2 regions of the Gordonia sp. YY1 genome follow, and region 1 is predicted to be linked to the other one. Evidence: riboswitches for the same ligand, from Rfam matches in the RefSeq annotation. Region 1 holds a riboswitch; the other holds the start of a gene.
What was found. Region 1 has a riboswitch for S-adenosylmethionine ahead of BPODLACK_RS14100 (bifunctional o-acetylhomoserine/o-acetylserine sulfhydrylase). Riboswitches for the same ligand answer to the same signal wherever they lie in the genome.
Positions count from the first base shown of each region.

Region 2: it holds a riboswitch for S-adenosylmethionine, as region 1 does, so the genes downstream of both, BPODLACK_RS10675 (aminotransferase class V-fold PLP-dependent enzyme) here and BPODLACK_RS14100 (bifunctional o-acetylhomoserine/o-acetylserine sulfhydrylase) in region 1, are expected to answer to the same signal.

Region 1 covers NZ_WXYI01000009.1:185,427-192,853, forward strand. The annotation lists gene BPODLACK_RS14090 (MFS transporter) at 1-861, opposite strand, end outside; gene BPODLACK_RS14095 (PE-PPE domain-containing protein) at 988-2,787, opposite strand; SAM riboswitch class IV at 3,052-3,173, shown strand; gene BPODLACK_RS14100 (bifunctional o-acetylhomoserine/o-acetylserine sulfhydrylase) at 3,237-4,559, shown strand; gene metX (homoserine O-acetyltransferase MetX) at 4,576-5,730, shown strand; gene BPODLACK_RS14110 (hypothetical protein) at 5,753-7,240, opposite strand; gene BPODLACK_RS14115 (DUF3017 domain-containing protein) at 7,404-7,427, opposite strand, start outside.
Region 2 covers NZ_WXYI01000006.1:128,803-136,229, reverse strand. The annotation lists gene BPODLACK_RS10690 (O-succinylhomoserine sulfhydrylase) at 1-1,122, shown strand, start outside; gene BPODLACK_RS10685 (MFS transporter) at 1,168-2,703, opposite strand; gene BPODLACK_RS10680 (isochorismate synthase) at 2,804-3,883, opposite strand; SAM riboswitch class IV at 3,996-4,110, shown strand; gene BPODLACK_RS10675 (aminotransferase class V-fold PLP-dependent enzyme) at 4,128-5,474, shown strand; gene BPODLACK_RS10670 (hypothetical protein) at 5,471-5,923, shown strand; gene BPODLACK_RS10665 (inorganic diphosphatase) at 6,002-6,514, opposite strand; gene dacB (D-alanyl-D-alanine carboxypeptidase/D-alanyl-D-alanine endopeptidase) at 6,822-7,427, shown strand, end outside.

The DNA.
Region 1 (7,427 bases):
CATGCCCAGTCCGTACAGCATCAGGGCGAAGGGCACGACGGAGACCGGCAGTCCCGTCACCGACGTCAGGGCCGAGTTCAGATAGGTGTAGAACGCAAACATCCCGCCGAACCCGACGACGCCGATCACCAGGGTGAACCACACCTGCGTTCGTCTGAGTGCCCCGAGTTCGGTCAGCGGGTCGGTGATCGTCATGCCGGACAGGGTCGGCAGCACACGGACCAGTGCGACGACGGTCGCGATGCCGATGACGACGACGATCGCGAATGCGGTGCGCCACCCGAACGTCTCCCCCAGCCAGGCCGCCGCGGGCACGCCCACGACGTTCGCCACCGAGAGACCGAGCATCACCTGCCCGACCGCCTTGGCCCGATTCCGCGGACCGGCGAGGTGCGCGGCGACCAGCGCCGCGACGCCGAAGTACGCACCATGCGGAAGACCGGCGACGAACCGCGCCACGAGTAGAAGTCCGTACGACGGCGCGAGCACGGTCGCGAGGTTGCCGATCGTGAACGCCACCATCAACGCGATCAGGAGCACCCGCCGCGACATGCGCGCCGTGAGCGCCGCGATCAGCGGAGCACCCACGACGACGCCGAGCGCGTAGGCGGAGATGACGTGGCCGGCGGTCGGCTCGGAGACACCGAGGGAACCGGCGATGTTCGGGAGCAGACCCATCGCGACGAACTCTGTGGTCCCGATGCCGAAACCGCCCAGCGCGAGCGCCAGGATCGTCAACCGGCGGGCACGACTCGAGATCGTCGACGAGGGACGCTCCTGCACCTTCGACGATGCGTCGTCGAGCACCTTCGGAACGAGGTCGTCCGGCGCACCGGTGGTCGTCGTGGGAGCGTCAGGCACGCCTCATGCCAACCGGCCCATGGAGACCACAATTCCCCCGGACCCGGTGAGTTGCTTCACAGGGGGCCGACGACCCCGCCCGCCTGCCCGATCGCTGGGCGATCGATTCCTTGGAGGTTGCCGGGACTACTCGGAGCCCGAGTCCCCGCTCGACGAACTGTCCGATCCGCCATCGCTGTTGCCGGAACCGCTGCTCGAATCCGACCCGCCGCTGCCGGAACTGCCCGAGTCCGAGCCGTCCGGGTTCGAGGTCCCGGAGTCGGCGCTGCCGGAGCCGCCGTCGGGATCGGAGCCCGGGGTCCCGGCGTCCGACGACGGCGCGTCGGAGGAATCGGTCTCCGACCGCGTCACGCCCGGATCACCGCCACCGGTGGACGGGTCGGTGCCGTCTCCGCCGCCGGCCGGGCCGTCGTCGGGTTCGGCGGCCGACGCAGGCGCCGAGGTGTCCGTATCCGCCGAAGAGTCGACTCCGGACGGACCGCTCGCCACCTCGGTGACGGCCGGGATGCCGGAACCGCCGTGGGTCGCCTCGACCTCCGGTCCGCTGGTCTCGGGATCGTCGTCGACGGCGGCGAAGGTTCGGGCGAGAGTCACCGGCACCTCGGAGTCGTCGTCGGCGAGCACGGTGAAGGTGTTCGGCTGCGACGTGACGGTCGGTCCGACGATCGCGCCCGCCCAGTACCGCACGGCGTTCACCGGCAGCAGCACGATGCTGCGAACGCTGGCGGCCAGCGCGGTCACACCGCGCATGAGTCGCGCCGGGGACAGGCTGATGCCCTGCAGGATGTCCTCGAAGACGAAGAGGTCGGGAAGGTAGGCGCCGTAACCGAGCTGCGGCAGCGGCGGGAGGACACCCTGGACCAGGCGGACGACGGGCTGCAGGTTCGCCAGGGTGATCCCGAGCGGGAGGCCGACCGTCGGACGGCCGGACAGGAAGTCGCCGATCTCGCCGGTGTAGCCGAGGTCGGATGCCCAGCCCTGGACCAGCTCGGCGAATGCGGACTTCGCCCCGACCATGCAGACCGTCCCCGCGTCGTTGCACGAGACCGGTCGCGTCGCCCACTGGGACGCGGGGTCCCGGTACATCGCGTACGGGTAGAGGAAGTGCTTGACCTGGTAACCGAGGAGCCCGTCGATCGCACCGATCGGGTCGTGGATGGGATCGGGCAGGTCACAGATGGGGTCGCCCTCGATACAGACCGACACCACCCGACCCTCGAGCTCACCGAAACCGGCGTCGGTCCCGCTCGTCCCGCGCGGACCGGACATCGTCAGCCCCGGGATCACGCCGATCAGGGACAGTTCGATGCCGCGTCCGGTCTTGTCGCCGGCCTGCCGCGGGTCGGAGTACAACTCGCCGCTGATCCCGTCCGGGTCGATGACGACGGTGATCGGATTGCCGTCCTCGTCGAGGAGTGGGTCGCCGTTCTCGTCGGTCGCCACGACCTCGACCGGACCCGAGCCGATGTCGGCCAGGACATCACCCGCGACCCGGGCACCCTGCGAGTACCCGGCGACGACGACCGGCTTACCCGAACACCGGGTCTGGTAGCCGGCGATCGCCGATGTGGTCGCCGCGTTTCCCTGCGCCACGCTCGAGTCGTACCCCGTGGCGCCCAGCGGCCAGAGCGTCGTCGGATAGTCGGCGTAGATGATCGTGTATCCGTTGTCGCCCGCATACTCGGAGTCCGGGTCCGGATTCCCGTCCGGCCCGAGCCCTCGGTACCGCTGTGTGACCCCGACCAGGTGTTGCCCCTCGGGGTCGTTGGTGCCGGCGGCGATCACGACCGCCCCCGCTCCGCAGGACTCGGATGCCTCCGCGAGGGCGTCACCGGGGAGGCATAGGGCGACGGCCACCGCGAAACCGGTTGCAGAGGCGACGAGGACGGAGATCCGTCGAGAGCGGAGGTGCGCCAGCGCAGCCATGAGGTGTTCTCCTCGATGAACCCGGACCATGCCAGTGCGGAAGCCCGCCGGGGTTGCCCGAACCCTAAGGCGACGACGAAGAACCTGACATGATGCTGAGAAGCGCTAACGACGCTGTACTGGGGATTCGCCGTGCCGTTTGACCGATTTCAACCGTTCGGACCACACGCTCAGTACACGGTTCGGAGGCAGTGTGAGGGGTTCGACTCGGCGTGACCGGGAGGGTTCTCAGGCACTCACATCCGTGTTATATCCTTGTCGCCAGGTCATGAGTATCAGCGCCAAGCCCCGGCTTGCTGATCGGCAACCCTCCAACCGCGGTGGGGTGCTCCGGGTGATGACCGGGTTGTGGGATCGCAGCAGCGAAGCCCCGGCAAGCGCGGGTCCGAAGGTCGGACCCCAACAGGGTCGAATTTGGCCCTGCCGACCGTAGAAAGTGATCAATCGTCATGTCTGATGCCAACGAGGGCACGAATCCAGCCGACAACTGGAGCTTCGAAACCAAGCAGATCCACGCCGGCCAGACCGCCGACGCGGCCACGAATGCCCGGGCTCTGCCGATCTACCAGACCACCTCCTACGTCTTCAACGACACGCAGCACGCGGCGAACCTCTTCGGTCTCGCGGAGCCGGGCAACATCTACACCCGCATCATGAACCCGACCCAGGACGCGGTCGAGCAGCGCATCGCCGCCCTCGAGGGCGGCGTCGCCGCTCTGCTCGTGGCCTCCGGGCAGGCCGCCGAGACCTACTCGATCCTCAACATCGTCGAGACCGGCGGTCACGTGGTGTCCAGCCCGCGTCTGTACGGCGGCACCTACAACCTGTTCCACTACACCCTGCCGAAGCTCGGCGTCGAGGTGAGCTTCGTCGAGGATCCCGAGGATCCGGCGTCGTGGCAGGCCGCCGTCCGCGAGAACACCCGCGCGTTCTTCGGTGAGTCGATCTCCAACCCCAACAACGAGATCCTCGACATCAAGGGCGTCTCCGAGGTCGCACACCGCAACGGCGTGCCGCTGATCATCGACAACACCGTCGCCACCCCGTACCTGATCAACCCGCTGGCCCACGGCGCCGACGTCGTCGTCCACTCGGCCACCAAGTACATCGGCGGACACGGCACCGCGATCGGCGGCGTGATCGTCGACGGCGGCACCTTCGACTGGCGTGTGCAGCGCGACGGTAAGGATCTGTTCCCCGGCTTCACCACCCCGGACCCCAGCTACCACGGTGCGGTCTTCGCCGACCTCGGTGCGCCGGCCTACGCACTCAAGGCCCGCGTCCAGTGGCTGCGCGACACCGGTGCCGCCATCGCCCCGTTCAACGCCTTCCTTCTCGCCCAGGGCCTCGAGACCCTGAGCCTGCGCATCGAGCGTCACGTCGCCAACGCACAGAAGGTCGCGAAGTTCCTCGAGGGTCATGCGCAGGTCGAATCCGTCGCCTACGCCGGCCTCGAGTCCTCGCCCTGGTACCAGCGCGGCCAGGAACTCGCCCCCAAGGGACAGGGTGCGATCATCTCCTTCGAGATCGCCGGCGGTGTGGACGCGGGCAAGAAGTTCGTGGACGCGCTGACCCTGCACAGCCACGTGGCCAACATCGGCGACGTCCGCTCGCTGGTCATCCATCCGGCCTCGACCACCCACAGCCAGCTGACCCCCGAGGAGCAGCTCGCCGCAGGTGTCACCCCGGGACTTGTTCGCCTGGCCGTGGGCATCGAGGGAATCGACGACATCCTGGCGGACCTCGAACAGGGCTTCGCAGCCGCCAAGTGAGACAGGTGAGGCAATTTTGTCGGTGAGTATCGACCTGAACGCGCAAGCGTCTGATCAGCCCGACTGGGAATCGGTCCCGGACGGGAAGCTCGTCGGCATGAGCATCGGCTCGCTGCCTCTCGACAGCGGCGAACGGATCGACAACGTCACCCTGGCGTTCCAGCGCTGGGGGACGTTGTCGCCTTCCCGCGACAACGTGATCCTCACCCTGCACGCACTCACCGGCGACTCCCACGTCACCGGTCCCGCCGACAACGAGCACGAGGCGCCCGGCTGGTGGGACGGCCTCATCGGTCCGGGCATGGCCATCGACACCGACGAATGGTGCGTCATCTCGGCCAACGTCCTCGGCGGCTGCAAGGGATCGACGGGTCCCGGGTCGCTCGCCTCCGACGGTCGGCCGTGGGGTTCGCGATTCCCACAGATCACCGTCCTCGACCAGGTCCGCGCCGAGGTCGCTCTCCTCGACCGTCTCGGAATCCGCAGCGTCGGAGCAGTTCTCGGCGGATCGATGGGCGGAGCCCGTGCACTCGAGTGGGCGATCGAATACCCCGAGCGCGTCCGCAGCGCACTGGTGCTGGCCGTCGGCGCCCGTGCCACCGCCGACCAGATCGGCATCCAGACCACCCAGATCGCCGCCATCAAGTCCGACCCGGCCTGGAACGGCGGAAACTACCACGGCACCGGACAGGTACCGCTGACCGGGATGGGCATCGCCCGTCAGATCGCGCACCTGTCGTACCGCAGTGAGCCCGAGCTCGACGAGCGCTTCGCCAACGAACCGCAGGGCGACGAGCAGCCGCTTCTCGGCGGCCGGTACGCCGTGCAGAGCTACCTCGAGCACCAGGCGTCGAAACTCATGCAGCGCTTCGACCCGAGCAGCTACGTCGTGCTCACCGAGGTCCTGAACCACCACGACGTCGGCCGCAACCGCGGCGGCATCAAGAAGGCGCTCAACGAGTGCACGGTCCCCGTCATCGTCGGCGGGATCGACTCGGATCGTTTGTATCCCTTGCGGTTACAGGCCGAGCTCGCCGAAGAGCTGGGCAACTGCGTCGGCGGTCTGCAGGTCGTGCGATCCGACACCGGGCACGACGGCTTTCTCACCGAATTCGACGCCATCAGCGACCTGCTCAAGCGCACGGTCGAACTGGCCCGCCGCGACGCCTGAGCCGGTCCCCGTTCTTCGGCGCTCAGCGCGGGACGGGTACCGGGCTGCTCGACGACGGAGCGGCAGGTGCTTCCGCACGCGGCGTGGCCGAGTGATCGGGCGGAGGAGGAGTCGGCGCCGGACTCGACGGCAGTAGCTCCTTCGGCAACAGATCCGGTGGGATGCGCGGCGTCGTGCCCGGAGCGAACGGCATCGTCGGCCACGGATACGGCGACAATGTACGCGTGCTCGTACCGGTCGACGGCGAGGTCGGCGCCAACTCTGTGGTGGCCCAGCCCGGAGCGTCCCGGTCCGGTGTCGGAACCGGTTGCTGGGGCACGGTCGGCTGCTCGAAGGTCTGCTCGAAGGTCTGCTCGACGGGCTGGTCTGGGACGCGCGTCACCGGAGCCGACGTCGTGGGCACCGGATCGGATCGCTGCTCGCTCGTCGTTGCGACCGCCGGGACACTGTCGACCGACGGCGACGGCTCGGTGACCTGTCGTTCGGCGAACGAGGAGCTGACCGCGTAGACGGTGATCAGTGCCGCGGCGATGATCGCGCCCGCGACCGCGAGCGGCATGGCCGAGAGCCACTCACGCTGCGGACGACCACCGATGAAGGCCAGTCGCGCGGTGCTCGGACCACTCTCACCGGCGAGGAGCGCCGCACCCGTCGCTGCCACCAGTTCCGGGGCGGACGGGCACACTGTGTCGAAGTCATGCCCCTGGGTGATCTCCCGGACCGCGGGCAGATTGGCGAGACCACCGACGAAGACCACTGCGTCCGGATTGATGCCTCGCGCGGCCACGTCGGCCACATAGCGGTCGAACACCTCGCGTGCCTCACGCACCATCGGTTCGACGGCGCCCGCGACATGGGATTCGGTCAGCGACACCCGTCCCGAACCGCCCGGAAGCGTCACCGACGAACCCTCGGTGCCACCGGATCCCGCACCGCCGTAGGCGATCTCTTCCTTCGCGGTCCGGCAGGCGCTGATCAACTCGCTGCGCCCGGCGCGGGTGCGCGACGAATCTCCGAGAGCCGGGTTGTCGGCGGTGAGACCTTCGGCAATGGCGCGGTCGAGACGCCGGCCGCTGATGACGGTCGAGCGTTCGACGGCGGTGATCTGCCGGTTCTGCGGGTCGACGGTGTACATGGTCATACCGGTGTCACCGCAGTCCACGACCACGGCCGCGGAGAAGCGATCGATCTCGCCGGTGTCGGCGAGGTAGGCGACGACGGCCTCGTCCTCGGCGACGAGACGGATCTGGCGGCGGGGGCCGCTCCCCCGTGATCGCAGATGGCGTCGTTGGGCTGTGGTCCGGGCCGCGACGCCGATCGGGCCGACGCGTGCGTCGGCCTCGCGGGCTGCGCTGAGCATGACGTCGATACCGGCGTTCACGCGCCCCGGGCCGTCGAGCCCGTCGGTCGGGTCGACGTCGATCACGCGCGAATCCACTACACTGCGGCCCAGATCGTCACGCGTCAGCAAGACGTAGTGGATCATGCCGGCGCCTGCCGACACGCCCATCGACGTCACTCGGTTCACGTGGCCATCGGTCGGTGTTGCAGTGATACGTACTCCAGCGGTCGATGCGTCTGCCCAGCGTCGTACTCAGTGCTGTCGGCAGCGAGATTTGCCTGGTCAGGCGCGACCACTGCGTCTCAAGGTCACGCTCAGGTCTCTATTGTAATCAATCCGTTCCCAACGAGTCGAT
Region 2 (7,427 bases), on a different contig from region 1:
GAGACCGCCGAGGCGCTCTACCTGACCAGCGGATACGTCTACGACTCCGCCGAGGCTGCCGAGCGTGCCTTCACCGGCGAGGACCAGCGGTTCGTCTACTCCCGGTACGGCAACCCGACCGTCCACATGTTCCAGGAGCGCCTGCGTCAGCTCGAAGGTGCCGAAGCCTGCTTCGCGACCGCCAGCGGAATGGCCGCGGTGTTCGTGGCGCTCGGCGCCCTGCTCAAGGCGGGCGACCGGCTCGTGGCGGCCCGCAGCCTGTTCGGCTCCTGCTTCGTCGTGTGCAACGAGATCCTGCCGCGCTGGGGCGTGGAGACCGAGTTCGTCGACGGTGAAGACCTCGAACAGTGGGAACGCGCACTGTCGAAGCCGACCGACGCCGTCTTCTTCGAGACCCCGTCCAATCCGATGCAGATGCTCGTCGACGTCGCCAAGGTGTCCGAGCTGGCGCATGCCGCGGGCGCGAAGGTGGTGCTGGACAACGTCTTCGCCACCCCGCTGCTGCAGCGCGGTCTCGATCTCGGCGCCGACGTCATCGTCTACTCGGGCACCAAGCACATCGACGGCCAGGGTCGCGTGATGGGTGGTGCCGTCCTCGGCACCAAGGACTACATCGACGGTCCGGTCCAGCAGCTGATGCGCCACACCGGTCCGGCGTTGAGCCCGTTCAATGCGTGGACGCTGGTCAAAGGCCTCGAAACGATGCGCCTGCGGGTCGACGCCTCGGTGGCCTCGGCACTGCGGATCGCTGAGTTCCTGGAAGCCGACCCACGGGTCCGCTGGGTGAAATATCCGTTCCTGCAGTCGCATCCGCAGTACGAGCTGGCCAAGAGCCAGATGACCGGCGGCGGCACCGTGGTGACCTTCGAGCTCAACGACCACGACGGCATCGACGGCAAGAAGCGCGCCTTCGAGGTCCTCAACGCGCTGCGGGTCGTGGACATCTCCAACAACCTCGGCGACTCCAAGTCGCTGATCACCCATCCGGCCACCACCACGCACCGCGCGATGGGGCCCGAGGGACGTGCCGCGATCGGTCTCAGCGACTCGGTGGTTCGCCTGTCGGTCGGGCTCGAGGGCATCGACGACCTGCTCGCCGACCTGGATCGGGCGCTCGGCTGAGCCTTCGCACGAGGCTCTTCTTCCGGTCAGGCGTCGCGGCGGTCGTCAGGCCGCCCGAGCCGGGCGCTCATGACGGAACCTGAGCACGCCGAGCGCAACCGCGATGGGCAGGACACTGACGGTCAGCATGGTGAGTCGCACGGCGCCGGAGAAGTCCGCTCCGAGGTCGAGGCCGCCCACCTGCTGCAGCAGGTTCGGGTCGTATCCGACGCCACCCGGGCTCTGCGCCACCGCGCTACGCGCGGCGTCCACGGCCTCTTGTCCCTGTGTCACCGTCAGACCCCGTTGTTCGGTGTCGGCAAGCCATTCCCGATTGAAGAACGCATTCAGGAGGAGCAGGTACACGGTGGGCCCGAACGCGTAGCCCGTCATCCCGAAGGCCGTCTGCACCGAGGCCACTGTTCCGGACTGCCCACTCGGCGCATGCGAGAGCACCGTCTCCGACACGGGTGTGGAACTCACCATCGACCCGAGGTTGTACAGCCATACGGCCATCACGAGCAGCCACAACGCCATCGTCGGGTTGACCGTGCCGGCCATGAGCAGCCCGGCGGCCGCCATGGTCGCGAGACCGGCGACCATCACCGGTCTCGGCGAGAACTTCTCCATCAGACTCCCGGACATGATCAGCGCGCCGGCGATCAGCAGCGAGCCGGGAAGGAACAACAGGCCGACCGTCCGCGGTGACAGCGCGAGCACCTTGCTGCCGTACTGCCCCAGGACGATGCTGAGTCCCGCGATCAGGAAGTTGAGTGTGAAGGCCGCTGCGAGCGCGACCGTGAACGTCCGGTTGCCGAACAGTGACAGGTCCAGCGCCGGTTCGGGGGTGCGGCGTTCGTGGCGGACGAAGAGCACCGCCCCGACCACGCTGACGAGCAGCGGCAGCCAGGTCTGGGGCCGGAGCATACCGTTCTGCGCGGCCGCGAGTCCGATGACGAGGGTCAGGAGTGCCACCCCGATCAGGACGATGCCGATCACGTCCAGCTTCGCGCGTTCCTGACGAGGCGACTCCGGGACGAACCTTGCCGTGAGCAGCATCGAGACCCCGGCAAGCAGTGGTGCGACCAGGAACACGAGCCGCCAGCCGAGACCCGTCACGGCCCAGCCCGTCAGAGCCGGGAGCACCCCGCAGAGAACCATCTCGATGGCGACGAAGATGCCGATGGCCTTCGGTCGCTGCTCTTCGGTCACCGACGTCTTGAGGAGGGCCAGCGATACCCCGAGCAGCGCCGCCATGCCCAGGCCCGCCACGACGCGCATCGCCAGGAGAAAGCCATACCCGGGCGAGAGCATGGCGAGCACATCGGCGACGGCGACCACGGCCAGTCCCGACATCAGGAGTCGTCGGAGTCCGATCGAGTCACCGAGATTTCCCGCGCCGAGGACGGACGCGGCCATGACCAGCGTCGACATTCCACCCAGCAATCCGACACCGGTAGGCGGGACGTCGAGTTCCCGGCTCACCTGCGGCAGATTCAGGCTCAGCACCAGGGGATCGACGGCCGTGATCGTGAAGGCCAGGGACAGCGCGAAGATGATCGGCAGAATGCTCGTCTGGGTTGTCGACCGCTCCGCAGTCACCCGCTACGCCTCCCTGCCCCTTCGCCCCGACGTTCATCGACTTTAGCGCCGACCTTCGTGGTCAGAGGCGAGTTTGCGGGAGGACGTGCTCACCGGAGGGTCAGTTCACGATGTCCGCGAGGGGGATACCGAGCGCGTTGAACACGGTTCGTAGTTTGAACTGCGTCTCGTCGAGTTCCGCCTGCGGGTCGGAGTGTTCGACGATGCCGCCGCCCGCCCATGTACGCAGACTCCGACCGTCGGCCGCGAGCTCGGCGCACCGGATGGCGACCATCCATTCGCCGTCGCCGGCGGCGTCGCACCAGCCGACCGTGCCCGCGTAGAAGCCACGATCGCCCTCGACCTCGCGGATGATCTGCGCGGCAACGTCACTCGGGGTTCCGCACACTGCGGGTGTGGGTCCGAGGAGTAGTGCGAGGTCGAGTGCGGTGACCGCCGGATCGCGCAGCGTCGCGCGGATCGGGGTGGCCAGATGCCACATCTCGCCGGTCGACTCGAGCTGTGGTGTCGACGGTGCGTCGACCTCGTCGCAGAGGTGCCCCAGGCGTTCGCGCAGATGGTCGACGACGAACGCGTGCTCGGCGAGATCCTTTGTCGACGCGGCCAACTCGTCGGCGGTTGCCCGGTCGACGGCCGGGTCGGCGGACCGTGGTGCCGAACCCGCGTAGGGATGGCAGGTCACGGTCGAACCCGACTTGCGCAGCAGCGCTTCGGGACTGGCGCCGAGCAACCACGAACCCGAACCCGTCGCGGCGCCGAGGTCGACGCCGAAGGCGTTGTGCCCCGCGTTGCCGCCGGCGAGTGCGTCGAGCAACTCCGCCGGCCGGATCCGCTCGTCGAGCACCAGGTCGACGCTGCGCGCGAGCACGACCTTCCCGACGTCGCCGGCGACGATGCGCTTGACCGCATGCGCGATGCGTTCGCGGTGCTCATCCCTGTCCGGGTGGCTCACGGTCGACACCGCTCGGCGCGACAGCGGCGCACTCCCGGTCAGGGGTGCCTCGCCGGTGCGGAGCCGCGCGGGAGCCACCAGCGCCGCGGGGTCGCGGACATCGAACGGGATCGCCCCGGTCAACGACCCGAGCTCACCCGCCCGCAGCGCGGCGGACGCCTCGTCGACGTCGGTGAACGACCGGACCACCCCTTCGCCCCGCACGGTGCCGTGGGGACGCGACAGCACGAAGACCTCACTCGATGACACAACCGCCAGGGTACAGGTAAGCCTGCCCTAACTCGGAATCACGGTGATTCCAAATTGACACCCTCAGGCGGGATCCGCGAACCTTGTCGCAGGTCATGAGTGCCAGTGACAAGCCCCGGCTCGCTGGTCGGCAACCCTCCTCCACGGTGGGGTGCTCCGGGTGACGACCTGGCTGCGTTCGAACCCGAACGCGGCAAGTGTGGATTCTCGAGGAGTTCTCGTCATGACTGCTGTGCTGTCGGCACCCGTCACACCCGCCCGTCCTGTCCGCGATGCACCGGTGTTCGCCGACCGCGGGCCGTTCATCCCCGCGCTCGCACCGGTCGTCGGCTCGGATGCACAGGTCCCCGTCGCCGCCGGGCGCAGCGTCGGTTACGCCAATCTCGACTACGCAGCGAGCGCGCCGGCGCTGGCGTCGGTCGCCGCGCAGGTCGCCGGAGCCCTCGGCGAGTACGCGAGCGTGCACCGCGGTGCGGGCCACCTGTCGCAGATCACCACCCGCCGATACGAGACCGCGCGTGAGACCGTCCGCGAGTTCGTCCGCGGCCGCGTCGACGACACGGTCGTCTTCACCCGCAACACCACCGACGCGATCAATCTCGCCGCCCACATCACTCCCGGCGACGTCGTGGTCCTCGACATCGAACACCACGCCAACCTGCTGCCGTGGTGCGCACCGAAGAACGGCCGCAACCGCGCCCGCGTGGTCACCGCCTGCGACACGATCGAGGACACCCTCGTGGCGATCGACGCCGAACTCGCCTCGCAGCCGGCCTCGCTGCTCGCGGTGACCGCCGCGTCGAACGTCACCGGTGAGGTCCTCCCGATCGGCCGGCTGGCCTCCATTGCCCACCGCCACGGCGCGCGCATCCTGGTCGACGCGGCGCAGCTCGTCGCGCACCGGCCCATCTCGATCGTCAGCCACGGCATCGATTACCTGGCCTTCTCCGGCCACAAGGCGTATGCGCCGTTCGGCGCCGGGGTCCTCATCGGCCGTTCCGACTGGTTCGACGCCGCCGACCCCTACCTCGCCGGCGGGGGCGCGACCGCCGACGTCGACCTCCCTCGCGGCGGCAACACCGCCGGCGCCACCTGGCACACCGGCGCTGCTCGTCACGAAGCCGGTTCGCCGAACGTGCTCGGTGCGGTGTCGATCGCCGAGGCGTGCACCGCGCTGGCCGAGCTGGGACCCGAGGCCATCGGTTTCCACGAACTCCGGCTCTGCGAACGGCTCGACGCCGGGCTGGCGCGCATCGACGGTGTGCGGCCGCTGCAGATCTTCACCGACTCCACCGACCGCGTCGGCATCGCCGGGTTCACCGTCGACGGCGTCGCGCCGCGGGCCGTGGCGGAGTACCTGAGCGACGAGCACGGAATCGGCGTGCGCGACGGCAAGTTCTGTGCCCACCCGCTGCTCAAGCGGCTCGGTCATCCCGAGGGTGCCGTCCGTGCGAGCTTCGGAGCGGGCACCACCTCCGACGACATCGACCGCCTGCTCGACGCACTCGCTTCGCGCTGCGTCACCACGACCACCACCCGACCCGAACTCGACGAGGGGTACCCGGCATGACCATCGAACTCTCCACACCGCCCACCGCCGTCACCATCGGTCGTCCGGGCTTCCAGGTCGCGGTCGCGGGTGATTCTGTGGCACTGACCTTCCCGATCGTCGTGCGTCGTCAGACGCTGCGGGACGCCCAGCGTGCACGCGCGCTGCTGCGGGCGGGCACCCACGACCAGGCGAATTTCGCGGTCGCCCTCGAGGTCGAGGTGGCCATCGCGCCGCACGCGGCGTCGGCTCGCGCCGCCGTCGAGCACGCCGACACCTCCACCGACGACTCGGAGACCATCCGCTACGTCGGCACCACCCACGGTCTGATCACGCTGCTGCGCGACATCTACGTCGCCGAGGTCGCCGACGCCGTGATCCTGGTCCCGATCGACGGTTCGGCCACCGACCGTCGAATCCGCGAGCAGGTGCTGCCGGTCTTCGCCGACGTGCGTCACCGCGTCGCCTGACGACGCCGAAGCGAAACGCAACGACCGCCGACGACAGCATGTGTCGTCGGCGGTCGGTGTACGACTCGTGAGGTGGCGTCAGCCTCGCGAGGGCTCGTTGGCCTCGTGGGGCTGTTCCGCGAGACGGGCGATGGCCTCCTTGGCGACCTTCTCGGCGGCCTCCCGGCCGACCCAACCGCCCGGCTGGACCTCCTTGCCGGGCTCGAGGTCCTTGTAATGCTCGAAGAAGTGCGAGATCGGGCCCAGCTCGTACTCCGACACGTCGGAGATGTCCTTGATGTGGTCCCAGCGCACGTCACCCGCGGGCACGCACAGCAGCTTGTCGTCGCCGCCGGCCTCGTCGGTCATCGTGTACATGCCGACGATGCGGGCGCGCACGATGATGCCGGGGAACACCGACTCGGGCAGCAGGACCATCGCGTCGAGCGGGTCGCCGTCCTCGCCGAGGGTGCCGTCGATGTATCCGTAGTCGGCCGGGTAGCCCATCGAGGTGTACAGGTAGCGGTCGAGGTAGACCTTGCCCGTCTCGTGGTCGACCTCGTACTTGTTACGGCCACCTTTGGGGATCTCGATGGTCACATCGAATTCCACTGTTCCTCCTGGCAGTTGCGGATCGGGGGTGTGATCGCCGGGCGGCCCAGATGGCCGCGCGTCGCAACAACGATACTGTTAGTCCGACGACCTCGGACTTCGTACCCCCGCAGATCGCGGGGGCGGCGGATGTCCGGGTTGCTCACATCCGACATTTCGGCCGGGTGGTGCGCCGGCCAGTGGCGTCCTCACCGTCGGTGTGCAGTTCGAGAGATCCGGAGGCTTCGTGGGCGCATCCACCAGACCCGCAGGTCGCGATGGCAGACCCCGCAGTCGCAAACTCCTCTGGTGGACGATCGCCGCAGTCGTGATCCTCGCGCTGGCGTCGACCGCGGCAGTGGTCGTTGCACTCCGGCTCGACAAGGAGGCCGAGCTGCCGCCGGGAATCCCGCCGCAGCCCGCCGCGATCTCCGTCGACCCGCGGATCGACCCGGTCGTCGCCTCCGCTCCGTCACCGACGCCGGCCGGGGTGTCCCGAGCCATCGCCCCTGCGCTGCGGAATCCGGCGCTCGGCGTCCTGAGCGGCATGATCTCCGACTCGCTGACCGGCGAGATCCTGTGGTCGCGCAATCCCGACCGTCCGCGTATCCCCGCGTCGAACGACAAGGTGCTCTCGGCCGCCGCCTTCCTGGAGGCCATGCCGCACGACGCGCGGGTGACCACCACCGTCGTCGCCGGATCCAACGGACAGCTGATCCTCAGGGGTGCCGGCGACCCCACGCTGTCGGCGCAGCCGGCCGGTGCGGACACCTTCTACACCGAGCCCGGGCGCATCGCCGACCTCGCCGACCAGATCAAACAGGCCGAGATACCGGTCACCTCGGTCGCGGTTGATCTCAGCGCTTTTTCGGGTCCGACGATGGACCGTACGTGGGACCGTCGAGACATCCAGGGCGGCGACATCGCCCCGATC